4 regions of the Streptosporangium sp. NPDC050855 genome follow, and region 2 is predicted to be linked to each of the others. Evidence: riboswitches for the same ligand, from Rfam matches in the RefSeq annotation. Region 2 holds a riboswitch; each other region holds the start of a gene.
The links. A riboswitch is a leader RNA that binds a small molecule or an ion and turns the genes downstream of it on or off. The one in region 2 is predicted to bind cyclic di-AMP.

Region 1: linked by a shared signal. The riboswitch ahead of ACIBCT_RS27635 (C40 family peptidase) and the one ahead of ACIBCT_RS05465 (hypothetical protein) in region 2 are both predicted to bind cyclic di-AMP.
Region 3: linked by a shared signal. The riboswitch ahead of ACIBCT_RS17025 (CHAP domain-containing protein) and the one ahead of ACIBCT_RS05465 (hypothetical protein) in region 2 are both predicted to bind cyclic di-AMP.
Region 4: linked by a shared signal. The riboswitch ahead of ACIBCT_RS07170 (C40 family peptidase) and the one ahead of ACIBCT_RS05465 (hypothetical protein) in region 2 are both predicted to bind cyclic di-AMP.

What each region holds. Positions count from the first base shown of each region.
Region 1 covers NZ_JBITFY010000015.1:87,119-94,140, forward strand. The annotation lists gene ACIBCT_RS27625 (M48 family metallopeptidase) at 1-1,236, opposite strand, end outside; gene ACIBCT_RS27630 (hypothetical protein) at 1,233-2,177, opposite strand; gene ACIBCT_RS27635 (C40 family peptidase) at 2,257-2,799, opposite strand; cyclic di-AMP (ydaO/yuaA leader) riboswitch at 2,933-3,092, opposite strand; gene ACIBCT_RS27640 (DUF1905 domain-containing protein) at 3,460-3,750, opposite strand; gene ACIBCT_RS27645 (NlpC/P60 family protein) at 4,097-5,074, opposite strand; gene ACIBCT_RS27650 (hypothetical protein) at 5,230-5,904, opposite strand; gene ACIBCT_RS27655 (NYN domain-containing protein) at 5,951-7,022, opposite strand, start outside.
Region 2 covers NZ_JBITFY010000002.1:77,765-84,786, forward strand. The annotation lists gene ACIBCT_RS05445 (DUF4388 domain-containing protein) at 1-386, shown strand, start outside; gene ACIBCT_RS05450 (roadblock/LC7 domain-containing protein) at 445-825, shown strand; gene ACIBCT_RS05455 (hypothetical protein) at 849-1,220, shown strand; gene ACIBCT_RS05460 (alpha/beta fold hydrolase) at 1,390-2,271, opposite strand; gene ACIBCT_RS05465 (hypothetical protein) at 2,356-3,108, opposite strand; cyclic di-AMP (ydaO/yuaA leader) riboswitch at 3,366-3,511, opposite strand; gene ACIBCT_RS05470 (DUF4253 domain-containing protein) at 3,731-4,507, opposite strand; gene ACIBCT_RS05475 (sugar kinase) at 4,852-5,799, shown strand; gene ACIBCT_RS05480 (hypothetical protein) at 5,912-6,229, opposite strand; gene ACIBCT_RS05485 (putative quinol monooxygenase) at 6,393-6,677, shown strand; gene ACIBCT_RS05490 (DUF998 domain-containing protein) at 6,841-7,022, shown strand, end outside.
Region 3 covers NZ_JBITFY010000007.1:310,331-317,352, forward strand. The annotation lists gene ACIBCT_RS17010 (DUF6716 putative glycosyltransferase) at 1-616, opposite strand, end outside; gene ACIBCT_RS17015 (hypothetical protein) at 724-1,764, opposite strand; gene ACIBCT_RS17020 (oxidoreductase) at 1,971-2,852, shown strand; cyclic di-AMP (ydaO/yuaA leader) riboswitch at 3,351-3,489, shown strand; gene ACIBCT_RS17025 (CHAP domain-containing protein) at 3,508-4,224, shown strand; gene ACIBCT_RS17030 (ABC transporter substrate-binding protein) at 5,032-6,384, shown strand; gene ACIBCT_RS17035 (sugar ABC transporter permease) at 6,468-7,022, shown strand, end outside.
Region 4 covers NZ_JBITFY010000002.1:439,128-446,149, reverse strand. The annotation lists gene ACIBCT_RS07190 (MFS transporter) at 1-29, shown strand, start outside; gene ACIBCT_RS07185 (FHA domain-containing protein) at 58-603, opposite strand; gene ACIBCT_RS07180 (hypothetical protein) at 900-1,931, opposite strand; gene serA (phosphoglycerate dehydrogenase) at 2,158-3,747, shown strand; gene ACIBCT_RS07170 (C40 family peptidase) at 4,352-4,948, opposite strand; cyclic di-AMP (ydaO/yuaA leader) riboswitch at 4,936-5,166, opposite strand; gene ACIBCT_RS07165 (3-isopropylmalate dehydrogenase) at 5,308-6,354, shown strand; gene ACIBCT_RS07160 (branched-chain amino acid aminotransferase) at 6,528-7,022, shown strand, end outside.

The DNA.
Region 1 (7,022 bases), on a different contig from region 2:
CGCGGCGATGCGCTGCGGCGCCGCGGGGTGCGAGGCGTAGAGCAGGTGTTCGAGGGGGTCGGGCGACAGGTCCGAGACGTTGGTGGCGGCCAGGCGCCGCTGCATGGCGACGAACGTCGCCGGGTCGCGGGTCAGGTCCAGCGCGTGCACGTCGGCGCGGGCCTCGACCTGCCTGCTCACCACGTTCTGGGCCGGTCCCGACAGGACCGTGGCCAGGCTCACCAGCCCCATGATCAGGCCCGTGGCCCGCGGGTCGCCGAGGGCGGGCACCCCGGCCCGCCGCCGCAGGCCCGGCGCCGAGGCGACCGCGTACAGCAGGCACGCCCCGCAGGCCGCGCCCAGGCCGCCGACGAGCGTTCCCCAGAGCACGTCGCCCGCCTCGGCGTGGCCCAGCTCGTGCGCGACCACCAGCTCGACCTCGTCGGCGGGGGCCCGCAGCAGCGTGTCGTAGACGACGATCCTGCGGGTGGCGCCGAAGCCGGAGACGTAGGCGTTGAGCGCGGTGGTCCGCCGCGAGGCGTCGGCGACGAGCACGTCCTCCACGGGCACGCCGTCCCTGGCGGCCATGGCGAGCAGGTCGTCGCGCAGCTTCCCGGCCTCCATCGGCCTGAAGTCGTTGAAGATCGGCTCGATGAGCACCGGGTAGGCGAAGGACGCGCCCAGCGTCAGCGCGAACACCCCGGCCGAGGCCGGGATCCACCAGCGCCGGTAGCGCCGCGCCAGCGCGACCACCGCCAGGACCATGATCGCGGTCAGTGCCGTGCCGACGCCCGCGCTCTTGACCCGGTCGGCCGACCACGCGGGCCACTGCTGGGTGGACAGCCCGTACTCGCGCAGGTAGGTCTCCGACCACATCCCCAGCGGCCAGCGCAGGGCCGCCACCGCGGCCGAGATCACCAGCACGCCGAGCAGCACGCGCAGCCACCAGGGGCCCCGCAGCCGGTCGGCCAGCCGGGCGCCCAGCGGCGTGGCCACCAGCACCCCGGCCACGACCAGCGTCAGGCCCAGCGACAGGTACGCGGGAACGCTGACCAGCGCGTCGAACGCCTGGGAGCGGGCGATCTGCTCGGCGGTGAAGTCCCGCTCCGGGGAGGGGGCGACCTCGGGCGCCGCCGCGGGCAGGGCCCGCCAGGGCGTGGTGAACGCCACGACCGCCAGGGTGAGCGCGCCCAGGGCGGCCAGCGCCCACCCCGCCGACCGCGTGCCCGAGGGCGCGTCCGTCGTGCTCAGCGTCATCGCAGTTCCCTCCGGAGGTACTCGCGCCAGGCCCGGGTGAACTCGGCCGCCGACAGGCCGAGCGTGCTCCCGACATCGCTACCGTAGAGCCTCACCAACGCCTTCTCCCCGAAGCGCTCCGCGACGAGGCGGCAGGCAAGCCACGCCTCCTCGTAGGCCTGCGCGAGCCTCGGGGCGCCCGGGGCGAAATCGGCCGGTCCGGGGAGGCGGGCGGGCAGGGTCCCGGCGCGCACCTCCGCGGCCAGCTCGGCGGCGACCGTCCGCACGGCGATCCCGGCGTCGCGGTACCCGGCGTAGTCCGCGAAACCCTCCGAGAGCCACATCGGCACCCGGCCGCCGCGGGTGGCGCCGGTGGCCACGTGGGTGAGCTCGTGCGTGATCACCACGTCCCTGCCGGTCGCGGTGAGCCGGGCGTAGCCGGACGGCAGGACGATCACCCGGTCCGCGGTGGCCAGGGCGGCCAGGCCGCGGGTGCTTCCCGCCCCGGCGAGGGCGGCGGCCTCGGCGTCGGTGGCGGGGTGGAGGACCAGGGCCCGGACCGGTCCCCAGATCTCCGCGACGGTGCGCCGGGCCCGGTCGGCCGTGGCCGCCAGGTCCCGCAGGGCGGCGTGCGGCACGCGGTGGCCGACCACCACGGAGTGCCGGCCCCGCACGACGGTCGCGCCGTCCGGCCAGAGGCCGGCGGGGACATCGGGAACATCGGGAACATCGGGGACGCCGGGAACACCGGAGACCCCGGGAGGTCCGGGGACGGCGGGAGTGCGGCGGCCGGCGAGGGTGCCGAGGGAGTCCGGGACGCCGGGGAGGCCGTGCCGGCCGGCCGGGAGGGGTCCGGCCCCGGTGAGCGGGCCGGCGCTCAGCAGCGCCAGCATCCCGGCGAGCACGGCGCGGCGGCCTCGCGGGACGGATCCGCCCGGGTGGGACCCGTTCGGGACGGACATGTGAGCCGATGGTAGCCGACCGGACGGCAGCGGTCCCGTCCCCGCGGTGCGGGGACGGGACCGCTGTCACCGTTCGGGTTCAGGCTCCGGGCCGGGCCGCTCCCGCGAAGGAGGACCGGTAGTGCCCCTTCAGCTTCACGATCCGGACGGACTTGCCGCTGCTCGGCGAGTGGACCATCCTGCCCTTGCCGACGTACATGCCGACGTGGCCCTTTCCGCTGAAGAACAGCAGGTCACCGGGGAGCAGCTTGCTCCAAGGGACCTTCTTCTTGAGCGACCTGTACTGGCTGTGCGTGATCCTGGGAAGGGACACGCCGGCCGTGCGCCAGGCGTAGCGGACGAGCCCCGAGCAGTCGAAGGCTCCGGGACCGGAGGCTCCCCACCGGTACGGATCGCCGATCTGCTTCTTGGCCGCCGCGACGGCCTTGCCGGCCCGAACCTTCTGCAGTGCCGCCCTGCTCATCGTGGTCTTGGCCTTGGCCTTGGACTTCGTGGCGGTCCTGGCCTTGGTCCTGGCCTTGACCGTGCCCTTCGTCGTGGCCCGCCCGGTCTCCGTGCTCTCGGTCTGCTCGGAGACGCCGGTCGCGCTGCTGACCAGGATCTCAGGGGGATTGTCCGTCATCGCCTGCGCCGCCGTGGGTCCCAGGGTGACCGCTCCGGCTGAGGCGGTCAACGTGAGGGCGACGCCGCCTAGAGAAAGGCGGAAAAAGCGTGACAAACGGGGGTTGTACGGGGTGGTAGACAGGATTTCTCCTTGGTGCTTCCACTGATGCCTACCGGGTTAGCTGACGGATTCGGGCTTGGAAGATGCCCTACGGCACAAATGTGCCGATTCACCCCTGGCCACGGTGTGTCGGGCCTTTTGGGTCCCCGGTTCCATGCCTCCTGGCTGCACGGATTCGGCGGGCCGCCACGATGACGTCCGCCCCTTGCGGGGGCGCGGCGGCCGGCTGGATTTCTATGGACGAAGACGGCCCGGAGACCGTCGTTCACCGCGGCGGCATGGCTTGCACGTCGCGCAGCCAGAAGTTACTCCGATCGCCACGTTTCGGCAAAGGGTTCCCAGAAACGGAGGATCGAGAGGGCTTCTTGATCCTCCCGTTACCGCTGCGTGATGCCTATTTATGCGATCGAGATATGACTCTCGTCACATCGCCCTCCAAGCCCTGTGAATCGCGAGTTTTGTTATCTTCGTCACATCGTTCCGGCCCTCGCGGTGAGCGCGGGGGACGCCGTGGCCCGGGTCGCCGCGAGCGGCGTTCCCGGGCCCGCGGGCGACGGTTCAGCTCAGCCGCCGCTCGAGGTGGAACGTCACCTCGGCCCCGGCCTCGTGCTTGCCGATCAGCCTGCACAGCTCCGCCCGCAGCGGCAGCCAGTGCGGGCCGGCGCCCGAGGGCATCAGCGTGGCGGCGAACGGGTGACCGTCGACCGTCCCGGTGACCTTCACGGCCCGCCTCGTGCCGAGGAGCTCGGCCGAGCCCGGCACGGTCACGAAGGTGGCGAAGGCGCCGTCCTTCTCGATGGGGGCGGTGAAGGTGTGGCCGAGCGGCTGCGGGGTCGCGGGGGTGGGCATCGTCGTCTCCCTGGTCCTGTGTCGCGGCACGCCTCCGGGGGCCGGAGGAGGCCGATGGTCCGTCCGGAGAGAGGACTCCCGCGAGGGCGCGGAATCGTCGCCCGCGCGCGAGACGTCTTCACGGACCCCCACGGGCGCCGGTGGGCGGCCCGTCCGGGGGGCGAGCGGCCCAGACGGACCGGAGCCCCCTCGGGAGAGGGCGGCCCCGGGCACACGGGCCCTCAGGAGCGGACAGGCCCTCAGGAGCACGACGGGGCCCTCAGGGGCACACGAACCGCCCTGAGGGACGGACGGGCCCTCAAAAGCGACGGGCCCTCAGGGGCGGGCCCCCAGAAGCGACGGGCCCTCAGGGGCGGACGGCCCCGACGAGGCGGCGGCCGTAGGCCGACAGCGGGACGACCTTGACCACGTCGCCGGTCTGCGGGGCGTGCACGATCTTGCCGTCGCCCGCGTACATGCTGACGTGCCCCAGGCCCTCGCTGAAGATGAGGTCCCCCGGCTGCAGGTCGTTCAGCGAGACCTTGCGGCTCGCGCCCCAGCTCCACTGCTGCCAGGTCGTCCGGGGGATGCTGACCCCGCCGGTGCGCCAGGAGGCCTGCACCAGGCCCGAGCAGTCCCAGCCGCCGGGGCCGGTGCCGCCGTACTGGTAGGGCTTGCCCACCTGGGCGAAGGCGAACTGCAGGGCGGCACGGGCGTTGCCCGAGGCGGCGCCGGTGTACTGGATCCCGGCGCTGTCGGGGTCGCCCTGGCGGAAGGCGCCGAGCTCGCGCAGGAGCTTGGTCTGGACCTTGACCATCCTGTCGGCCTTGGCCTTCTCCTCGGCGAGCTCGTCGCGGGTCTCGTCGGCCTCGGCCAGCACCTCCTTGGCCTTGTCCCGGTTGGTCCGCAGCTCCTTGGTGGCCTGGTCGAAGGCGCTGAGGGAGCGGGCCCGGGAGGCGGCCATCTGGTCGGCGGCGGCCAGGCCGCTGAGCAGCGCGGCGGGGTCGGGCTGGACGACCATGCTCTCCCAGCCGGTGATCGCACCGGACTGGTAGCTGCTGACGGCCATCGAGACGAGCTCCTCGCGCAACCCGGCGACCCGCTCGCTCTGGCGGGCCAGGTCGCCGTTGAGCGTCCGGTACTTCTTCCTGGCCCGCTTCCACTTCTCGGCGGCCTGGTTGTACTTCTCCACGACCTGGTCGGCCTGCTCGTTCAGCTTGGCCAGCTTCTTCCTGGCCTGGGCGAGGGTGGGCTTGGGCTCCGCGACCGCTCCGCTCACCGGCACCATCAGCAGTGCGAGGGCGAGACCGGCCGCCACCGGTATCCGACTCAGTCCAACCGGCATGCCCGCCACGGCCACGTCAACGCCTCCCAGATACACAGACCTGCGGCGAATAGTACAGAAGAAGTAATGATTGGCTCACCTTTTCGTCGGGTTTGCCCCAAACAGGTGGCCGTTCCTTCCGCCGCAGGTCATGTCCGCCGGACGGCGGCCCGCCGCTACCGGCAGATGGCGACGGAGCAGACCTTGGCGGTCATCCTCCTGGCGTCGCGCAGCTGGACGGCCCAGTCGCTCGCGACGGGCCTGGAGTACTCCCCGGCCCACTGGTAGATCAGGACCGCGCTGCCCTTCCTGACCAGCACGCTCCGGTCGCCGCCCACCCCGGCCTTGCCGCGGTAGTACACCTGGCCGGAGACCCTCAGCGCCTCGTCGCCGATCCCGGCCTGCCGCGCGTGGGCGTAGCGGTAGGTGGAGCCGGACCGGGTGTCGGACCGGCACGCGACCAGGGCCGCGCGGACCTGGGAGACCGCCCTGGCCGCGTCGGCCGGTGAGCGGTACAGCACGACCTGCTCGACCTTCATGAAGTCCGGCACCGCGGTGTAGGTCACCGTCCGCGCGGCCAGGCGGCCGGTCCGGGCCGGCGTGCTCCGGTCGCAGGGGTTCACCGCCAGCGGGGTCTTCACCGAGCCGCTGACCTTCCAGGTCGTCTCGGGGTCGTCGTCCTTCTTGGCGGCCTCCTTCTCGTACAGCAGGAAGCCCTTGGGGATCGTGGCCGTCCCGGTGGACGCGGTGCCGCCGGTGGGGACGGTGGGGACGGTGGCCGCGCCGGCGGGTGCGGCGGTGGCCGCGCCGGCGGCCAGGACGGTGAGGGCGAGCGCTATGATCTTCTTCATCGGGTAATCCTCCTGGATCATTCGATGCGCGAACCACCCGAAAGGTTCACGCACGACCCAGGCGGCGCAGCAGGAGGACCGCGGGCACCGGGCGGGCCCCCATCCTGCGCACCGAGTCGGCCACCTCCCGGTCGGAGGAGACCACCGCGACGGCCCGTCCTGCGGGCTCGGCGCGGACCAGCTGGCGGATCAGGTCGTCGGCGATCTGCCCGGGGGCGCTGAACATCACGCGCACCCCGCGCGGCGCCGACACCGGGACCGGACCGTTCAGCTCCGCGCCGTCGAAGACGCAGGTCAGCTCGGTACGGGTCTGCGCGTAGAGCGCCCCCAGGCCGGTGAGCAGGCGGCTGCGCTGGTCGGCGAGGGTGAAGGTGCCGTAGCCGGACTTGGTCACGTTGTAGCCGTCCACGATGAGGTGGATCTGCGGCAGCGCGAGCAGCTGGTCGAGCAGGGCGGGGTCGTCGTCGGCCAGCGCCCGAGCCGGGACCGCCTGGACGCCCTGGCTTCCCGGGGCCACCGCGGCCACCGAGTCGGCGGGGCGGTGGATGCCCGAGGGCAGCGCCAGCTCCCTGCGCAGCCCGGCCGCGGCGTCCTGGAGGGCGTCCAGCAGCATGCGCACCTTGGTGTCCTCCACGCTGCGGCCCTCGCGGGCGGCCCTGCGGGTGGCCTCCAGCTGGCGCTCGGCGTCGGCCAGGCGCTCGCGCAGGCGGCGCAGCTCGCCCTCGGTCGCGCTTCCGGCCGAGACCGCGGTCGCCTTGACCTCGGCCGCGGCCTCCTCGGCCGCGACGGCGCGCGCCTCGGCGGCCCTGGCCCGCTCCCGGGCGTCGTGCAGCCGGTGGCGCAGGTCGGACACCTCCGAGCGGGAGGACCGCAGCTGCTCGCGCAATCGCTCGGCCTCGTCCTTGGCCGCGGCCTTCTGCGCGGCGAGCTGCTCGCGCAGCCGGGTGACCGTCTGCTCCTGCGCCGACCCCTCGGCGGCCACGGCCGACCGCTCCAGGTCCTCCCGGGCCGTCTCCACCATCTCCGCCCAGCCCGGCGGCCGGGTCAGGTAGGCGGCGGCGGCCACCATCACCGGCTCGGCGGCCGGCGGGACGGTGCCCTCGGCCAGGCTGGCGACC
Region 2 (7,022 bases):
CGACCCCGGCCGAGCTGGCCCGCAGGCTGGGCCGCCCCGCCTACTCGGTGCTGCTGGCCGTACGGCAGCTCGCCTCCTCGGGACTGCTCCAGAGACCGGCCTCGACTCCCGCTCCTGCTCCGGCCCCGCCTCCGGCCCCGGGCGCCGCTCCGGGTCCGGGTTCGGCTCCGGGGTCGGGGTCGGGGTCGGGGTCGGGGTCGGGCGAGGTTCCCGGCGAGCCCGACGCGCGGGATTCGCTGCCCAGGCGGGCCAGGGGCGCCACGGACATCCCGCACGCCCCGGCGGGTTCCATGCGGACGGCGGAGTGGCTGCCCAGGGCGAACGGGGACCCGGCCGACGTGAACCTGCTCATCCGGCTCAGGAACGCATTGGAGGCACTGACATGAGCCCGGTTCGATGCCGATAAGGCTGCGGACACCGAAGCTGATCGGAAGGAGGGTGCCGGTGGAACTGCGTGAGCAGGTACGCCGTGAGATGGCGCTGCTGCGCGAGCGCATCCCCGACGTCGACGGGAGCATCGCGAGCAGCGTCGACGGCCTGACCATAGCGAGCGACCTGAACGACGAGACCGAGCAGACCGGCGCGCTCTCCTCCGCGTTGCTGGCCCTGAGCCGTCGGATGACGGGCATGACCGGCAAGGGCGGCTTCGAGGAGACGCTGATCTCCGGCACCAACGGCCACGCGGCCCTCTACGCCGCCGGCCCCACGATCGTCCTCACAGTGCTGGCGCGCCCGGGGACCAACCTCGGGCTGCTCAGGCTGGAGGGCAGGAAGACGGCGGCCCGGCTGGCCGCCATCACCTCGCGTACGTCGATATCCCAGTGAACATCCAGTGAGCGGAGGCAGGAATGGGCAACATGGACATCTCTCTCAAGGAGATGATGGCGATCGACGGCGCCATCGGCGCGGTGATCGTCGACTACGGCAGCGGGATGGCGCTGGGCGCGCTCGGCGGTTCCAAGGACCTCGACCTTCAGGTGGCCGCGGCCGGCAACACCGAGGTCGTCAAGGCCAAGATGCGGACCATGGACTCGCTCGGCCTCAAGGACGGCATCGAGGACATCCTCATCACGCTCGGTACGCAGTACCACGTGATCCGCCCGCTCACCGGCCGGAACGGCAAGGGTCTCTTCATGTACCTGGCCCTCGACCGGAACCGGTCCAACCTGGCGCTCGCCCGGCACACCCTCCGGAGCATCGAGGAGAAGATCGAGGTCTGAACCTCCCGGCGCGTCCCGGGCGCACGTCCCGGCGGTCTGGGTTGCGGCGGTCTGGGTTGCGGCGGTCCGGGTTCCCGGAGCCCGTGTGCCGTCGGGTCGTTCGTCGACGGGTCGTCCGTCGGCGGCCGGGCCCCGGGGCGTACGGTCCCGGGCCCGGGACGCCGGGTCCTCAGCGTGCCGCGGCGGCGGCCTGGTCGGCGGAGCCGGTGAGCTCCTCGATCGCGTCGGCGAAGGCCGTCCAGAGTTCGCGGGGCAGGTCGTGGCCCATGCCGGGGAAGGTGAGCAGGCGCGCGCCCGGGATCGCCTCGGCCGTGGCGATCCCCCCGGAGACCGGGACGAGCTGGTCGTCCTCCCCGTGCAGGACGAGGGCCAGCACCGTCAGCTTCGCCAGCAGCGGGGCGCGGTCCTCGGAGGCCATGATCGCGGCCAGTTGCCTGGCGGTGCCCGGCGGGTCGTAGGCCCTGTCGTAGCTCAGGGCGGCGACCCTCGCGATCCGCTCGCGGTCGGCCGGGTAACCGGGTGAGCCGATGACGTCCCAGGTCGCGACGGCCCGCCGGATCGCCGCCTCGCGGTCGGGCGAGGGCGGCGACATGAGCGCGGCCATCGCGGCCTCGGTCGGGGGCGCCGCCCGCGGGCTGGGGGTGGACATGATCGAGGTGAGGCTGCGCACCCGGTGCGGGTGGCGGATCGCCAGCGACTGCGCGATCATCCCGCCCATCGAGACGCCCACCACGTGCGCGGAGTCCAGGCCGAGTGCCTCCAGCAGCCCCGCGGCGTCGTCGGCCATGTCGCCGACCAGGTAGGGGACCCGGCCGTTCCAGCCGGGTCCGGGTGCTCCGGCCTCGTGCAGGTGGGTGCTCTCACCGACGTCACGGTTGTCGAAACGCACCACGTGGTGCCCGCGCCCGGCGAGCAGCCCGCAGAAGTCCTCGTCCCAGTGGATCATCTGGGAGCCGAGTCCCATGATCAACAGGAGCGGGCGGTCCTCGGGGGAGCCGAAGGTGTCGTAGGCGATCTCGATGCCGTTCGCCCGGGTTCGCAGAGTCGTCATGGCACTCCTACCGTGTTGATCCTGCGAAACAGAATGCCATTCTGTAGAGGATCCGGCACCGGCGGGGCCGGTCGCGACGACCGGCTACCAGACGACGGCGCCCGGCTCCCGCACGCTCAGCCCGGCCGCGGAGAGGGCTTCGGCCATGACCTTGGGCTTGGCCGACATCGGCGCGGCGCTCACCTGCTCGGTCCCGGTGACCTTCTTCGGCCGTCCGGACTTGGCCAGCACGGTCTTGGGCGGATCGGCCGGGTTGGGGTCCTTGCGGCCCCAGGCACCGGTGGAGAAGGCCACGGGGTGGTTCTTCCTGCCCACGCCGTCGCCCCACCGGGTGATCACGTACTCGACGTCGATGTGGCCCATGCCACCGTTGCCGTCCACACCGAGCGTGCCGGCGTTGAAGGTGCCGCCGGTCAGGTCGGCGAAGGTCTTGGCGTCGATGTCGAGCATGATGCCGCGGTTGGAGGGCACCCCGGGGCCGCGGTCGCCGACGAAGAACTTGGCCCGCTTGCCCTTGTAGAGGATGTAGCCCTCGGTGAGCAGCGGCCAGCTCGGGCTGGCGATCATGCCCTTCTGCATCGGCTTGCCACTGGCCGGCAGGCCGGTGTCCCCGGCGCGGCCGGAGGAGTCGTCCCAGAAGTAGGAGGCGCGGGTGGATCCGTGGAGCAGGACTGCCTCGACGCCGTCCTCGGGGCCGCTCACCGCGGAGGTGGTGGCGGCGGCGAGGGACGGAGAGGCGGGGAGTGCGGAGGCGACGCCCGCGGAGGCGAGCACGCTCACCCCGACGAGGGCGGCTGCGGCCAGGCGGTTCTTGTGCATGCCAAAGAAGAGGTTCATGGGGGAAAGGCTCTTTCGCGAGGGAACGGGGCTACCGCGTGCGACACGCCGAAAAGGGGCGCACGGGCGAGGGCGCGCTGTCGGAGAAAAGGCGTAACCGGACGAACCAGTCGTTACGCAGAGCGCTGCCTGGAAATGCCGCGATCAGGCGCGGCGCGAAAGGTACGGGGGATGGGGGACGGGGGGCAGGGGAAGGTTCAGGTGGTCGGCGCGGACAGGGGGTGCACCGACGCGGTGACGCGGTCATCCATGAGGGGGTCTCCTCTCCATCTCGTCTACCGGGTTAGCTGACGGGTTCGGGCGGTGGAGTTGCCCTACCGCCGCATGAGCGGCGGATTCACCCCGGAAAATGGGTCCCCGGTTCCCGCGGCATCCGGCCTGCGGGATTCGACGTCGGGCGGTCGCTCCCTCTTGTGAAGGGCAGGTCACCGGCCGATAACAGGGGACACTACCCACGAGAACCAGACAAAGCAAAGCAAAGACCACGAAAACCCCAGAAGATCTACCTTGTTGGCAAAAAGTCCCCTAAAGCACTCAACATCCAGGATTGCTCGGACGGGCGTCTCGCGGCCCCACAGGCCCGCCCGCTACGGGGATCGCGGCCCCCCGGCCCCGGGACGGCTCAGTCCCACCAGAACGACCAGGCGTTCCTGCCCTTGATCTGCTCGGCGTAGTCGATGAGGGTCCCCGCGCCCTGGATGATGCTGTCGGGGCAGAACGTCCAGTGCTCCGCGGCGACCTGCAGGGCGTGCTCGAAGGTCGTCGGCGGGGCCGCCACGCTGACGTCGAGGGTGTTGAACCCCATCCCGACCACCCGCACCCCGAACCTGTCCTCCCAGCTGCGCACGACGGCCGCGAGCGGGACCATCCACTCGTTGTGGTTCAGCGCGCCCTGCCAGCCCATGACGGCCAGGGCGTCGGCACCGCGGTCGACCGCGACGAGCCCGAGCGGCGTCCTGCGCTCGGCCACCATCCCCGCGTACCAGTCCGCGACCACCCCGGGGTCGGCGGCGAGCCTGCCCGCGGGGGCCGGGCCGGGGCACTCCGGGCCGAAGGGGTCGAGCAGTTCGAGCTGGTCGACGTGGGCCCTGGCGATCCAGTCGGACCACACCTCGGCCATGAACGCCTCGACGTGGTAGTTGTCGATCTCGGCCGCCGCGTCCGGGGCGATCTGACCGGCCGACCAGGGCTGGACGGAGTCCTCCAGCAGCACCGGCCACAGCCCCGACCGCTCGTGCTCGGCCCGCAGCCGCGCCCAGTACTCCCCCGAGACCGTCACCTCGCTGAGCCAGAAGGCCGGACGGTGACGGATCGCGAGCTGAGCGTAACCGGGGTCGGGCCAGACCAGCTCACCCGGCGGCAGGTCCACCGAGAGCCTCCTGCCCTCACCTCCGCTCATCCCGCGAGCTCCGTCGGCTCCGTCGGCGAACAACTGGCGCAGAACGGGCGGAAGCTTCCCCTGCTCGCAATCGTTCATCTCTACCGATCCGATCCTGACCACGGATCAATTTTGGCCTGTCAAGCACCCCGAGGGACAGTTGTGCCCTGGACCGAGCAAAAATTAGAGGAAGATCCATGCCGCTCGACGGCCGTCCGGTAGAGGACGTTATGCTGCTCGATGGCCGCGAGAAAGCGCTATCCACTCCCTTGACCTGGTATTCGGCGTACCGGATCATCCCGGGAGGACCGGCGGACGGCCGGGTACGACCGATCACCGACCCCGCTGCGTGAGGAGCCCCTTCCATGACCGACCTGGTCACGCTCGGCGAGAGCATGGCACTGTTCAGCGCGCGGCGCACCGGCCCGCTCAGGCACGCCCGCGACTTCGGGCTGGGCGTGGGGGGCGCGGAGTCGAACGTGGCCATCGGCGTCTCCCGGCTCGGCGGGCGCTCGGCCTGGATCGGCAGGGTGGGCGACGACGAGTTCGGGGAACTGCTCCGCTCGACGCTGGCGGGCGAGGGCGTCGACGTACGGGGGATGCGGGTCGACCCGGACACGCCCACCGGCCTGATGATCAAGAGCAGGCGCACGGCCGAGGTGGTGGACGTGCGCTACTACCGCTCGGCGAGCGCCGGATCCCGGCTCTGCCCGGCCGACCTGGACACCTCGATGATCCGTTCGGCCCGCGTGCTGCACGTCACCGGCATCACCCCGGCCCTGTCGGCCTCCGCCGCCGAGGCGGTCCGGGCCGCGATCGCCGAGGCCCGCGACGCGGGGGTGACCGTGTCGATGGACGTCAACTACCGCCGGGCACTGTGGACGCCCGCCGAGGCGTCCGCCGTGCTGCGGGAGATCGTCCCGACGGTGGACGTCATGTTCGCGACCGAGGCCGAGGCCCGGCTGGTCGTGGAGGGCAACGACCAGCTCGCCCTGGCCCGCGCCCTGGCCGACCTCGGCCCGCGCCACGTCCTCGTCAAGCGCGGCTCGCTGGGCGCGATGGAACTCTCCGACGGCGTCGTACGGCACGCCGAGCCGCACCGGGTCACCGAGGTCGACCCGGTGGGCGCCGGGGACGCCTTCGCCGCGGGCTGGATCGCCGAGACCCTCGCGGGAGCCGATCCACAGGAGCGCCTGGCCACGGCGTCGGCCGCCGGGGCCTTCGCGGTCACCGCCGACGGCGACTGGGAGAGCCTCCCCCGCCGCTCCGACCTCGGCCTGCTGCGCCCGTCCGGCGACGCGGTCAGCCGCTGAGCGGCCTCACCGCGCCGACCGGCACCGACCCGCACCGACCCGCACCGACCGGCGCCGACCGGCTCGTCGCGCCGTACGACGCGAAGGGCCCGCGACGGCTCGTGAGGCACCCCTACGGCTCGAAGATCACCAGCGGGTGCCGCCAGGACATCTCCAGCACGACCCGGCACACCTCCCCGGCCCGGGGGAAGACCGCGCTCATCAGCACGAAGTCCTCCCCCACGCTCAACGGCTCGGACCACGGCGAGGTCGCGTAGTTCTCGGCGGTCAGGTCGGGGAAGACCGACGTCAGCTCCTCGTAGAAGGCCGCCACCTCCGGGCTCGGCTCGCCGCAGGCGATCTCGCTCCCGGTCCGGAGGAGGTACCGGCGGAGGGCCTCGGCCGCGGTGAGCGGTTCGGTTCCGAGCCAGACTCCGAGATCAAAACTCACACCGCGCCCTCGCCGTCCTCGTCTCCGCCGTACCTGCCCGGCCGTCGGATCCTACGTGCCCCGCGGGCGCCCGATATGCGCGACCGGCACGGAAGCGTCAGCCCTTGCATACCGGCTCCGGTCCGGCGGTGATCCTGTCGGTGGCGGGCCATAGGGTGGCGGCATGATCATTGTTTCAGGCTGGATCCGCGTCGACCCCGACGCCCGGGACGACTACCTGCGAGGGTGCGTGCCCGTGGTCGAGCAGGCCCGCGCCGCGTCCGGCTGCCTCGACTTCACGCTCGGCGCCGACCTCGTCGAGACCGGGCGGATCAACGTCTACGAGCGGTGGGAGTCGAAGGAGGCCCTGGAGGCGTTCCGGGGCTCCGGCCCGGAGGACGACCGGTCCGCGATGATCCGCGACGCCGACGTGTCCCGCTACCAGATCTCCGGGGTCGGCCCCGCCTGATCGGCCGGAAGAGGACCGCGGGGGAGGTTCCGGTCCCAGGACGGGCTCAGGTCACGGCCGAGCACTGGCTCCGGCCCGTCCGGCAGGCGGATACTGCGTTCCTGGGAAGCACCCGGCGGTTCCTCTCCCCCGATACCGTGACGTCTCCCGTGCAGGAGGATCGATGCGCACCCCGGCAGAGAACACGACGGCGCCACGCGCCACCCTTCCCTACCTGTGCGGGGTGGCCGCCGGCCTCCTGTTCGTCACCGCGTTCCTGATCGAGGGGGCCACCCGCGCCGGCTACGACCCGATGCGCCATCCGGTCAGCTCCCTGTCCCTGGGTCCGTACGGATGGACGCAGGT
Region 3 (7,022 bases), on a different contig from region 2:
TCCTGGTTCCGATTCCGGTTCCCGCGACGGTTCCGGTTCCCGCGACGGCTCCCCCGCCGGGTGCGCCACCGGTGCCGTGCAGGAACGGCAGCCGGGCCAGGCCGACCTGGCCGCCCCCGCCCAGCGCCCGGCCGATCGCCGAGAACTCCTCGACCTCCCGGCCGCTGTGCAGCACGAACAGCTCGCACCCGCTGCGGAACAGCCACGCCTTCTCGGTGGCGGGAATGGAGATGCCGGGCAGTCCCGACGCGAACACCGGCCGGGGCCGCAGCCCGGCCAGCACCTCGGCGACCAGCACGTCCACCACCGGCCCGGTGCAGGCCACCAGTACCACGTCGGGCCTGAACCGTTCGGCGGCCCGGCGCAGCGCGCGGGCCGAGAGCACGGGCGGCTCGGCCGCCGACCCCGCGACGGCTGCCTGGATCTGCGCCGGGGACGGCACGATCGGGGTGCGGATCACCGCCAGCTCCGTCGTGCAGCCCGAGGGCAGCCCCCGCAGCAGGCAGGCCGCCCACTTCAGGTAGGAGTCGGAGTCGGCCACGGCCAGGACCTTCAACGAGAACCTCCAGCCGGGGGTGTCTCCCCCGGTGTCGTACGTGGACAGGGAACGCGGCACCGCAGGCGCTCGCGGGTGGCCGATCCCCGGGCTCCGGGCCGCGGGGATCGTGGCGTCACGGTGTCATCGCGTCACGGCCCGATGGCTCCCGGGCCCGGGCGGGCGGTTCATGGTCCGGCGACCCCGGTGTCGTGATGGGCGAACATCGACAGGTGGGAGCGGAGCGAGGGCGCCGCCTCGGCCGTCCACCACTCGTCGGGCACGTCCACCGTCCGCACGGCCACGCCCCGCGCCGAGAGCAGGATCCGCAGGGAGGTGACCGCGGTGGACGGCAGGCTCAGCACCCGCTGCTCGGCGGCCAGGCCGCGCAGCGTCAGCTCCGCGGGGATGCCGCCGTCGTAGACGGTGATCCCGCGCTGCTCGGCGACCCGGGCCAGGTCGCCCGGGTCCTCGCGGCGGTGCGGGAAGTAGGCCACCGGCCCGTCCGCGCCCAGCCCGGCCAGCCAGGTGAAGTAGTGCTCCCGGTGGATCAGGCCGTTGCGGACCAGCGAGGTGCCCAGGACCACGGTCCGCTCCTGCGGGCGGGGCCTGCGCAGCGGCTGCGAGCGCAGCCAGGCGAAGTCGTGGGTGACCAGCTCGATCCCCCTGGCCCGTACGGCCTTCGCCAGGTCGGGGGCGACGGGCAGCGCGGTGAAGATCGAGAGCCGGCCGGAACGGGCGGCGGCGCGCAGCCGCAGTCCGGCCGCCACGCCCAGGACGGTCCTGAGCCGCCCGGCCCCGCCGCGTGCCCGCAGCAGGGGCGTGCCGGGCCTGCCGGTGATCAGCTCCAGGAGCCTGATCGTGGCCAGGCCGTCGTCGACGATCACGACCCGGCCGGGAGAGGCGGTGAGCCAGCGGAACTGGACCTTGCCGGAGAAGGCGTCGCCCAGCGCCCAGGTGCGTCCCCGGGGCGGCCGGGGCATGTCCGGGCGGGCCTCGGCGAGTTCGAGGCCCTCGGGCAGCCCCAGGCGTCTCAGCTCGCGTCCCGTCACCGCCAGGGGGCGCAGGCCCGCCCTGGGCACGAGGTGGCCGCGGGGGCCGAGCAGCCCCGCGTGATGGGCCTCCACGGCGCAGAGCATCTGCAGCGGAGACTCCACCCAGGCGACGGCCGAACCCTGCTCCCGCGCGTGGTCTCGGCCGTCCTCCACGCCGGGCGATGACCCGTTCACGACCGCCACACCGTAACCCGGTGGCCTTACCGGTCCGGGAACTGCGGGTGAACAGCGGACCACGCGCGCCAACTTGTGATCTTGCGTGGCTTCGCGCGGGGCGCCTGGCCGTTCCGTACACTGCCCGTACCTGAAGATCCACGCCGGGCACCGGCGGGTCGGCCGCGCGGGCCGCAGGGCCGTGCGGGAGCGGAGAGGGGCGAGCCATGTGGACGGCCGAGGACGTTCCCGACCTGACCGGCCGCACGGCCGTCGTCACCGGGGCCAGCGGGGGCATTGGCCTGCCGACGGCGCTGGAGCTGGCCAGGCACGGCGCCCGGGTCGTGCTGGCCGCCCGTGACCCCGGGCGGGGCAGGGCCGCGCTGGAGGCCGTCAGGGCCGAGGTGCCGGGGGCCCGGGTGGAGGCGGGGGCGCTCGACCTGGCCGACCTGCGGTCGGTGCGCGCCTTCGCCGAGACCGTCCGCGAGCCGCTGGACCTGCTGATCAACAACGCCGGGGTGGGGCTGATGCCCCGGGGGACGACCGCCGACGGCTTCGAGACCCAGTTCGGCGTCAACCACCTGGGGCACTTCGCGCTGACCGGCCTGCTGATGCCGCGCCTGCTGGCCGCCCCGGCGGCCCGGGTGGTCACGGTCTCCAGCGACGCGCACTCCGTCGGGACGATCGACTTCGACGACCTGGGCCTCGAACGCCGGTACGGCAGGTTCTCCTCCTACGGCCGTTCCAAGCTGGCCAACCTGCTGTTCACCCTGGAGCTGCAGCGCCGCGCCGACGCCTCGGGGGCGACCCTGCTCAGCCTGGCGACCCACCCGGGCACCACCGCGACCGGGATCCTGAAGACGGGCGTGCTGACCCGCCCCCTCAACGCCCTGATGCGCCTGGTGCTGCAACCGGCCGCCAAGGGCGCCCTGCCGTCCCTGTACGCCGCCACCTCCCCCGAGGTCACGGGCGGGCAGTACATCGGCCCGGGGCCGAAGGTGCTGCGCCCCTCGGCCCGGGCGACCGACCCGGAGGTGGCGGCGCGGCTGTGGGAGGTGTCGGAGGAGATGACCGGCGTGCGGTTCGGGGAGACCCGGCGGCTGCCGTGAGGGGTCGCCTCCCCGCTTGAACAGGGCATTGAGGAGGTTTTGAGAAGACTTTAGGAAAGATCGTCCGCCGCCCCCGCAGTTTTTACCATCGAAGGCCAGTTCGACAAAGGCGGTAGGTAAAGAGCCGCCCGGGGACCGGTCCTTCCCGACCCGTGACCACCGGGCCGGACGGCGGGCGGACGCGGGCCCGATCTCCGGATCGCCGGGGACACCGGGCTTTCCGGTCACCGCCCCGAAGAGGTCCGGGCGACGGCGAGGGCATGGGACGACCCGCGGGGAGGGTGATCCACTCCCCTCCCGGGGGCGCGGAACGGCATCCTCTACCCCTCTGACCAGGCGCTATCACCATGAGAAGGCAATGTGTCCTGCTTGTAATCGTCTGACCGGATGACGTAGGTTCATCCCGTTCATGGCAAATGTCTGGGTCTACCAAGGTCTGAGCATTGCCGTCACATTGCCCGACCGCGTCTCACCTGGGCGGACCCCCTCCGCCCCCGGTGAGCACGGCCGCCGAATCCGCGAGGTCTGCGGAACCGGGGAACCACGTTCCTGGGGTGAATCAACGCATACGTGCGTCGTAGGGCACTTCCCAGCCCGAACCCGTCAGCTAACCCGGTAGGCGGAATGGAAGCGACGCAAGGAGTCGAACCCCCATATGACCGAGCACCGCTCCACCCCCACCCCCATCATCCCCCGCCTGGCACGAATCGCCCTCGGCGCCTCCATCGCACTGACCGCGGGAGTCATGGGCCCCGCCGCCCAGGCCGACGGCCACGGCGCGCTGAACACCCCGCCCGCCGACACCAAGACCGCCGAGGTCTCCTCGGACTCCGGGTCCGCCAGGACCCCCCTGGAGGTCGTGGCCCAGCGGCTTCCCAAGGTCACGGCCGCGCAGGTGCTGAACCTGGCCGCCCAGCAGATCGGCGTCCGCGAGAACTCCATGGGCGGCGGGACCAAGTTCCACCAGTGGTACATGTCCTCCCCCCGCGCCCAGGAGACCGCCGCCCGCGACGGAGGCAACATCTACGGCTACGCCAACGCCCCCTGGTGCGCGATGTTCGTGTCCTGGGTCGGCGAGATGGCGGGCATCCGGCCCACGATGGGCTGGGACGCCTACACCGTCACCCACGCCAAGTGGTTCGCGCAGAACGGCCACTGGGGCACCACCCCCACCCCCGGCGCCGTCGTCTACTTCGACTGGGAGGGCGGCAAGAGCATCGACGGCATCGACCACGTCGGCTTCGTGAAGCACGACAACGGCGACGGCACGATCACCACGATCGAGGGCAACACCGGCAACGGTAACGTCGAGCAGCTCGTCCGGCCCATGTCCGAGGTCGCCGGCTTCGGCTACCCGGTCTACGCCGGCTGATCCGGCCCCGGCCGGCACCGGCCGGCACCGCGACTCACGCGGCTCACGGACTCACGCGACGGGGTCCGCACCAGGACCCTGTCAGGGTACGTGTCAGACCCCTCGCGCCCCCTCCCCCCTTCCCCTTCACACCCCCCGTCCATCCGCCCGTCGTCCCGGCCAGGCCGGGAGACGGGCCTCGTCATGCCTCCGGCGCCCGCCCGTCCCGCACGAGGGCTCCGATCGCGTACGGGCCGGCGTCTCCGGCGTCCCTGCATCTCCGGCGTCCCTGCATCTCCGGCGTCTCTGCGTCTCCGGCGTCCCCGCGTCCTCCGTGTCTCCCGCGCGGATGCCGTCCCGCGCGCGGGTGCGGCCGCGCGCCGGGCACGATCACCGCCCGGCCCCGCCACGGGCCGTCGTGTGCCGCAGCGTGCCGTCACGAGGCGGCGTATGCCGTCACGAGGCCGCGTACACGACCGGACGTCGCGCACGGTCACGCGCGGGGTCCGCCGCGCGGTGGTCCCGTCCGGTGCCGGTTCGTGGTAGGAGCGCGAAATGCCCTGACTGTATGCCCGTGTGATGGGAGCGCTCCCAAAACCCCATATGGGATGTATATCACCATTTAGGCGCCCCAGGACCCTCAAAACGCCTTCCATGTAACGGTTGAGTTTCGGTCTATTGACGTCCTGGTTGCCCATCGTCCACTCTTCGTGGGAGCGCTCCCAAAGCACATTGAGGAAAGACCGCATCGTGAGGCCGCGTTTGTCGGGGACCGGTACGCGATGTCACCTCCCAATGATTCGGGCGACCACCTGAGAGGGGTCCGGAATGTTGAACAACAAGCGGCAGGGCAAGCTGGCCGCCGTAGCGGTCATGGCGGCCACCGCCCTGGCCATCACGTCGTGCGGTTCCAGCGAGCCCGCCAAGCCCGCGGCCGGCGGTTCTTCCTCCGCCGCCGCGGCCGAGCCGGTGACGATCACCGTGCACACCTTCGGAGGTGGCGAGAACTTCGGCTATGACAAGGCCGTGGAGACCTGGAACGCCGCTCACCCGAACATCCAGGTCAAGTACCAGAACCTGACCGACCGGTTCGAGGACGTCTACCTGCCGCAGCTGCTCCAGCGTCTGCAGGCCGGCAGCGGCGCCGCCGACATCATCGCCCTCGACGAGGGCGCGATGGGCCTCATGAAGGCCCGTCCCCAGTTCTTCACGGACCTGGCCCAGTACGGGCTGGACAGCCGCAAGGCCGACTTCCCCGCGGCGAAGTGGGACAACGGCATCAACGCCGACAACAAGCTCTTCGCCCTCGGCACCGACATCGGCGGCATGACCATGTGCTACCGCAAGGACCTGTTCGAGAAGGCGGGCCTGCCCACCAACCGCGAAGAGGTCGGCAAGCTCTGGCCGGACTGGGCCGCCTTCATGGAGGTCGGCAAGAAGTTCCAGGCCGCCAACCCCGGCAAGAGCGACCCCAAGTTCCTCGACGGCCCGAACACGCTCTACAACGTGATCCTGTCGCAGGAGGCGCCGAAGAACGGCAACGTCGCCTACTTCGACAAGCAGAACCAGCTCGTCATCGAGACCAACCCCGCGATCAAGACGTCCTTCGACACGGTGAAGAGCTTCAGCGAGGCGGGCCTGACCGCCAAGCTCGCGTCCTTCACCCCGCCGTGGAACGCCGCCATCAAGAAGGGCGGCTTCGCGACCATGGGCTGCCCGGCCTGGATGCTCGGTGTGGTCTCCGGTGCGGCCGGTGAGGGCAACAAGGGCAAGTGGGACGTCGCGGCGGTGCCCGGCGGTGCCGGCAACTGGGGCGGCTCCTACCTGGCCGTGCCCAAGCAGAGCAAGCACCCCAAGGAGGCCGCCGAGGTCCTGAACTACCTCACCGGCAAGGAGGGCCACGTCATGGCCTTCCAGGAGGCCGCGGCCTTCCCGAGCTCCATCCCGGCTCAGCAGGACCCCGCGGTCGCGGACCTGAAGAACGAGTTCTTCAACGACGCGCCGACCGGCAAGATCTTCGGCGAGTCGGTCAAGGACCTGCTGCCGGTCTTCCTGGGTGAGAAGCACGCCCAGGTCAAGACCTCGGTGGAGAAGGTCCTGGAGGGCATGGACCAGGGTTCGGTCCCCTACGACCAGGCCTGGACCAAGTTCCTCGAGGCCGGCGTCAAGGCAGCGGGCTGATCCCCCTCCCGACCCGCATCGGCCCGGCGGCGGTGACCCCGCCGCCGGGCCGGTCGTCTGCCCCCGCTGAAAGGCTTTGACCGATGACACTGCACGTCGACTCCCCGGCCGCCCCGCCCCGGCCCGGCCCCGAGCGGCCGACGGGGCACCGCGGGCCGCGGCGCGGCAGCGGGTGGGCCCGGTTCGACCTCCGGGCGACCCCGTACTTCCTCGTCTCCCCCTACTTCCTGCTCTTCGCCGTCTTCGGCATCTTCCCCCTCGTCTACACCCTCTGGGTCTCGTTGCACGAGTGGGAGCTGGCCGGTGACAAGACCTTCGTCGGTGTCGAGAACTACATCGAGCTGATCACCGACGCCGCGTTCTGGAACGCGGTGATCAACACCCTCGGCATGTTCGTGATGTCGACGGTCCCGCAGCTCGTCCTGGCCCTGCTGCTGGCCAACGCGCTCAACAAGCGCATCCGGGGCCGGCTCTTCTTCCGCCTCGGCGTGCTGCTGCCGCTGATCACCTCCGTCGTCGCCGTCGCCGTCGTCTTCACCCAGCTCTACGGGCGCGACTACGGCATGATCAACTGGTTCCTGAGCCTCTTCGACGTCGAGGCGATCAACTGGCAGAACCAGAAGTGGTCCTCGTGGATC
Region 4 (7,022 bases), 360 kb from region 2:
CCGGGGCCGCCGGGCCCCAGGGCGGCTGAGCAGACCCGGGCCCGGAGCGCCTCGGGGTCAGAGCACCTGGGGCGTGACCATCAGGAAGCCGCAGTCGCCGAAGGAGACGACGTCACCGGGCCGGACCTTCGCCGGCCCCACCAGCCGCCAGTCGTTCAGCCGGGTGCCGTTGAGCGAGCCCAGGTCCACCAGGATCCACCCCTCCTGGTCGCGGCGGAGCTCGGCGTGCACCCGCGAGACGGTCAGGTCGGCGAGGACCAGGTCGCAGGAGGAGCCGCGGCCGACCACGTAGCGGGTCCTGCCGTCGCCGGGGAGCGCCAGCCGGGGCATCCGGGGGCGCCGCCAGGCCGACTCGACCCGCTTGGTGAAGTCGGAGGCCGAGGCGACGGCCTCGGTGACGATGCGGCGCAACCGGCCGCGCTGCGGCAGGTCGGCGACCAGGTTGTCGAGCTCGCCCTGGTTGCGAGCGCGCAGGGCCATGTCGACCCGGCCGAGGAAGGTGTCGTGCGACAGGCGTCCCTCGACGGCACGATCACGGAGCTCGCTGATCGCACGATCGCGGTCCCCGTCGGAGGCGCGGGCCGGGGGATGCGTCGAGCTCATCCTCCGAGTATCCGCCCCGAGGGCGGAACCTGTCCAGAATACGCGGATCTCCTGCCGAGGACCCATCCGGCACGATCATCCGGACCGGTGCGGGCGACCGCGCACACGCTGCGGAAACTTCTCCGCGCACGGTCTCCTGCCGGATCCCGGAAACCTTGGACCCGCCGCCCCCGCACGCGCAGGGACGGCACGCGTCGACGCGGACAGGAGGCGTCGTGGACGCCGTGGTCCGACGGGCTGGCCGGTGTCGGCCGGTGTCGGCCGAGTCGGTCGGTGCCGGTCGGTGCCGGTCGGTGTCAGTCGGTGACGTCGGCGCAGACCACGTGGGCGCCCAGCTCGATCATCCGCTGCTCGCTGCGCGCGTCGGCGACCCTGGCCATCAGGATCGGCGCCTCGCTGGCGGCGAGCTGCGGCAGCCTGGCCCGTACCCCGCGGTGGATGTCCCTGACCACGTCCTCGGCCGCCGACATGTGCACCTTGACGTGCAGCATGATCCCCGGGGCGCCCGAGGAGGTGCTGGCCTCGGAGATCCACACGTGGTGGACGAGCGGGTAGTCGACGAGCAGGTGCGAGATCGCGGCGCGCAGCGCGGGCAGGATCGGGTGGTCGCAGCGGCGGTAGCCGGGGTCCACCATCTGCATCGGGCCCGACAGGTGCGGCCGGGGTGCCGGGATCCACGAGGCGGCGGGCGCGGCGGGCACGGGGGTCCGCGGCCGGCCCTGCGGGGAGGCGGCCTGCCGCGAGGGGCCCTGCGGGTACGGGGCCTGCGGGGCCGCCGGGGGAGGGGTCTGCGGGTACGCCCCCGGGGAGGGCGTGCCCTGCGGGTACGCGCCCGGCGCGGAGGGAGCCTGCGGGTACGGGCTCTGCGGTGCCGCCGGGGGAGCGGTCCGCGGAAGCGCGGGCGCCGAACGCGAGACCGTGGCCATCGCCCCGGTCGCGTACGCGGTGGGGGTCGCGCTCGACAGCGCGGGGGTGGGCCCGCTGCGCGTCGAGAGCAGGTAGCGCTGGAGGTCCTCGATCGGCACGGCCGCGGCGGCCGGCCCGGCCGCGTCGATCACGATCTCCCGCACGCCGGTGACGCGCTGGATGTCGAGGACGGTGTCGGCGTCGCAGGCCGACAACGAGTGGCTGCCACGGTGCCGCGCGTAGGTGTCCGCCGAGGTGTATCCGAGCAGGACACGCTCACCCGCCTGGGTCGTGCCGAGCACGACGGAGCGGTCGGGTCGCACGGCGACCAGGAGTCCCCATTCCGCGAGCGCGGCCAGCAGCCGGTGCGGCTCGCCGTGCTGGGCGAGCACGGTGCCGAGAGCGGGGTTCCCGATGCTCATATGAGGAACGATAGGTAGTGGACCACGGCTTATCAGGGTAATCGCGAAGTTTTCTTGGGATCAATACCAAGTTGAATTTTGCAGGCATGGGATGCGACGACGGCGGGTAGCGCCCCCCGGTCACGGCCTACCCCGTCTCGGATCGCGGGACACTCGTGAACGCGTTCACAAGCGCCGATAGACTACGTGAGGTCCGTGCACCTCACCGCCTAGTAAGGATCTGCCTGTGAACAAGCCCGTCGTACTGGTCGCCGAGGAACTCTCCGAGGCCGGTCTCGCGGTTCTGGGCGCGGACTTCGAAGTCCGCCACACCGACGGCGCCGACCGCGCCCAGTTCCTGCCCGCCCTCGCGGACGTGGACGCCCTGATCGTGCGCAGCGCCACCCAGGTGGACGCCGAGGCGATCGCCGCCGCCCCCCGGCTCCGCGTGGTCGCCCGCGCCGGCGTCGGCCTGGACAACGTCGACGTGGAGTCGGCCACCAAGGCCGGCGTCATGGTCGTCAACGCGCCCACCTCCAACATCACCAGTGCCGCCGAGCACACCGTGGCCCTGATCCTCGCCTCCGCCCGCAACGTCGCCCAGGCCCACTCCGCGCTCAAGGGCGGCGAGTGGAAGCGCTCGAAGTACACCGGCGTGGAGCTGGACGAGAAGGTCGTCGCCATCCTCGGCCTCGGCAAGATCGGCCAGCTGGTCGCGCAGCGCCTCCAGCCGTTCGGCGTCGAGCTGATCGCCTACGACCCCTACCTGCAGCCGGCCCGCGCCGCGCAGATGGGCGTCCGCCTGGTCTCGCTGGAGGAGGCCCTGCGCGAGGCCGACTTCATCACCGTGCACCTGCCCAAGTCCAAGGAGACCATCGGCCTCATCGGAGAGCGGGAGCTGCACCAGGTCAAGCCGAACGTGCGCCTGATCAACGTCGCCCGAGGCGGGATCATCGACGAGAACGCCCTCTACTCCGCGATCAAGGAGGGCCGCGTCGCCGGCGCCGGCATCGACGTGTTCCCCAAGGAGCCGGTCACCGACAGCCCGCTCTTCGAGCTGGACCAGGTCGTGGTCACCCCGCACCTGGGCGCCTCGACCCACGAGGCCCAGGAGAAGGCCGGCACCCAGGTCGCGCGGAGCGTGAAGCTCGCCCTGGCCGGGGAGTTCGTGCCGGACGCGGTCAACGTCCAGGGCGGCGCCGTCGCCGAGGACGTCAAGCCGGGCCTGCCGCTGGCCGAGAAGCTCGGCCGGGTGTTCACCGCGCTCGCCGGTGAGGTCGCCACCAGGCTCGACGTCGAGGTGCGCGGCGAGATCGCCTCCCACGACGTCCGGGTGCTGGAGCTGGCCGCCCTCAAGGGCGTCTTCACCGACGTGGTCGAGGACTCGGTCACCTACGTCAACGCCCCGCTGCTGGCCAAGGACCGCGGTGTCACGGTCGAGCTGATCACCAGCTCGGAGAGCCCCGACTGGCGCAACGTGGTGACGGTCCGCGGCGTGCTCGCCGACGGCCGCGCGGTCTCGGTCTCCGGCACCCTGTCCGGGCCGAGGCAGATCACGAAGATCGTCGAGGTCAACGGCTACCAGATGGAGATCGAGCCGACCGACCACCTGTCGTTCTTCACCTACACCGACCGTCCCGGCATCGTCGGCGTGGTCGGCCGCATCCTGGGCGACCACTCGATCAACATCGCCTCGATGCAGGTGGCCCGGGACGTCAAGGGCGGCAAGGCCCTGATCGCGCTCACCGTCGACACCGCCATCCCGGCCGACGTGGTCGACCAGATCGGCGCGGAGATCGGCGCCGACAGCGGCCGTTCGGTCGACCTGACCGACTGACCGTCCCGGTCCGCCGGGTCCCCTTCGTGGGTGGCCGCGGCGCGCCGCGGCCCGCTCCCGGACGGACCGTCCGGGACCGGGCCGGCACCCGCTCGCCGTCTCGACATGTGAGAAGTGTGTACGCGGGGCGAGACGACCCTTTCGTCACCGGGTAACCTGATGGAGATGCGCCGGGTGTTCTCGCACTCCGCACCCGCCGCGGCGGGGCCTGACAGGGCAGGCCGGCGGCCCGCCACGGTGCCGTGGCGATCGCCGGCTCCGAGCCCTCCGCCCACCGGTCCGTGACCCGGACCGAGGCATCGGGCCCGGTCCGAGTCCTGACCGGAGTCTCGGCCACCTTCACAGCTCACCCGCGACCGAAACGAGACTCACCATGTACGAGATGTACTCCTGGAACCGCCCGGACGAGAACGAGGACGAGGCGGCCGACGCGATCCAGACCGCCCTGGACCGCCGCGACAACGGTGGCGCGCCCACCCGCTGACCCTGCCGGCCACCTGCCGGCCACCTGCCGGCCACCTGCCCGATCACGGCCGTGCGCCGGTCCGGGCCGGGCCGGCCGGGGCGGACGGCTCCGCGACGCTCGCGGCGGAGCCGCGGGGGCTCACCCGCCGACGGCGGATCCGGTCGCGTGCTCGATCCGCTCGGCCAGTTCGACCCCCTCGGGGTCGGGGCGCACCCCGCCGACGAAGGAGGCGTGCCGCCATGAGGCGAGCCGCTCCTCCTTGACCACGTCCCCGCTCCGCGGGGCGTGCACCATGTACCCGGGCTTCGTGATCATTCCGACATGCCCGAGACCCCGGAAGAAGACCAGGTCCCCGGGCCTGAGGTCCTTCCAGGCGATCTTCCTGGAGAACGCCTCGTACTGCTCGGAGGCGATGCGGGGCAGCGCGATCCCGGCGGCCCCATAGGCGCGGAGCATCAGCCCGGAGCAGTCGAAGCCGCCGCGGCCGGTGCCGCCCCACGCGTACGGCGTGCCGCGCTTGGACATGGCCCAGCTCAGGGCCTTCTGCCAGGCGGGACGCAGGGACGCGGCCCGCAGGGCGCCCTTCAGGGCGGGCATGCCGAGCGCGGGAGGCGCGGGGGCGGGCAAGGGCGAGGCGGCCAGCGCGGTGGCCGGGGTCGCGAACACCGCGGTCCCGGCGACGAGGACGGACGCGACGCGCGAACAGATCTTGCCGTACAGGGTCGTTCCTTCCATAGGGCCTGCCGGGTGAGCTGTCGGGCTCGGGCGTGGAGGCCGCCCTACGGCGCGCGGGCGCGCCGATTCGCCCCGAGGGATCCCGTCGCGGGCGGCCGGGAACGCGCTCCGGTCGGGAGCGGGGTTCCCGGGGCCCGGGACGATCCCGGAAAGAGTGGTTCCCCGGCTCCGTACGCATCGATAAGGGATGATCCGTACGAATTAGGCATCAACGTGAACGGTGAGGACCATAACGAAACCTCGCGAAACGGTCAACATAGGATAAAGACGGGCAAAGCGATCAGATGTACCCGAGGGAAATTCCGTCCGAGGCGTGAGACCGGTGTTCAAGCACCGAGACGGCCCGGTAGGGTGACCCCATGGATTCGCGTAACATCCGCCTGGCGGTCATCCCCGGGGACGGGATCGGGGTCGAGGTCGTCACCGAAGGGCTGAAGGTCCTCGAAGCGGTCGGCACGAAGGTGGAGACCACCACCTACGATCTCGGCGCCAAGCGCTACCACGAGACCGGTGAGACGCTGCCCGACGTCGTCCTGGAGGAGCTGCGCGGCTACGACGCGATCCTGCTCGGGGCGGTCGGCGACCCCAGCGTGCCCCCGGGCGTGCTGGAGCGCGACCTGCTGCTCAAGCTCCGCTTCCGGCTCGACCACTACGTGAACCTGCGGCCGGTCAAGCTCTTCCCCGGGGTGGAGACCCCGCTGGGCGGGGTCCGGCCGGAGGACATCGACATGATCGTCGTCCGCGAGGGCACCGAGGGCCCGTACGCCGGAGCCGGGGGCGTCATGCGTCACGGCACCCCGCAGGAGATCGCCACCCAGGAGTCGCTGAACACCGCCTTCGGCGTCGAGCGCGTGGTGCGCTACGCCTTCGACAAGGCGCTGTCGCGTCCCCGCAGGAGGCTCACCCTGGTCCACAAGACCAACGTGCTCACCTACGCCGGTGACCTGTGGGCCCGCACCGTCGAGAGGGTCGGCCGGGAGTACCCGGACGTCCAGACCGACTACTGCCACGTCGACGCGGCCTCGATGTTCTTCGTCAGCCAGCCCCGGCGCTTCGACGTGATCGTCACCGACAACCTCTTCGGTGACATCCTCACCGACATCGGCGCGGCGATCGCCGGTGGCATCGGCCTGGCGGCCAGCGGCAACGTCAACCCCGACCGCACCGCGCCGAGCATGTTCGAGCCGGTCCACGGCAGCGCCCCCGACATCGCGGGCCAGGGCAAGGCCGACCCGACCGCCACGATCCTGTCGGTCGCCATGCTCCTGGACCACCTGGGCCTGGACTCCGAGGCCGTCCGGGTCGAGCGGGCCGTCGCCGACGACCTGGCCGAGCGGCCGACCGGCCGGACCGGCCGGACCACCCGCGAGATCGGCGACGACATCACCGCCCGAGTAGCCGGCTGAGGAAGCCGCCCACCTCGACCCAGACGCGCCTGGCGGCTCACCGAGCCGCCGGGCGCGTTTTGGTTTTCCGCCCCGCTGACGGTTTTCGCTATCGATGCAGTAGTTTCCCGTTACCCGGTCCAACGCAGAATGGACGCAAGGGTAAGCCAGACACCAAGAGAAGGATCCGCGTCATGACCACCGCTCAGAAGCTCAGCTTCGACGTGCAGCTCTCCGACCACGCTCGCACCACGGACGAGCGTGAGCAGGTAATGGCGAGCCCGGGGTTCGGCCAGGTCTTCACCGACCACATGATCTCCATCGACTACACCGAGGGGGAGGGGTGGCACGACGCCCGGCTCACCCCGTACGGGCCGCTCGTCCTCGACCCGGCGACCTCGGTCTTCCACTACGGGCAGGAGCTCTTCGAGGGTCTCAAGGCCTACCGCCAGGAGAACGGCGCCATCGTGACCTTCCGGCCGGAGGCCAACGCCGCCCGGTTCAACGCCTCGGCGCTGCGGATGGCCATGCCCGAGCTGCCCGAGGAGACGTTCGTCGAGTCGCTGGAGCTGCTCGTCCAGACCGACCGTGACTGGGTCCCCACCACCCCGGGGCACAGCCTCTACCTGCGCCCCTTCATGATCGCCACGCAGCCCGCGCTCGGTGTCAACTACCCTTCCAGGACCTAC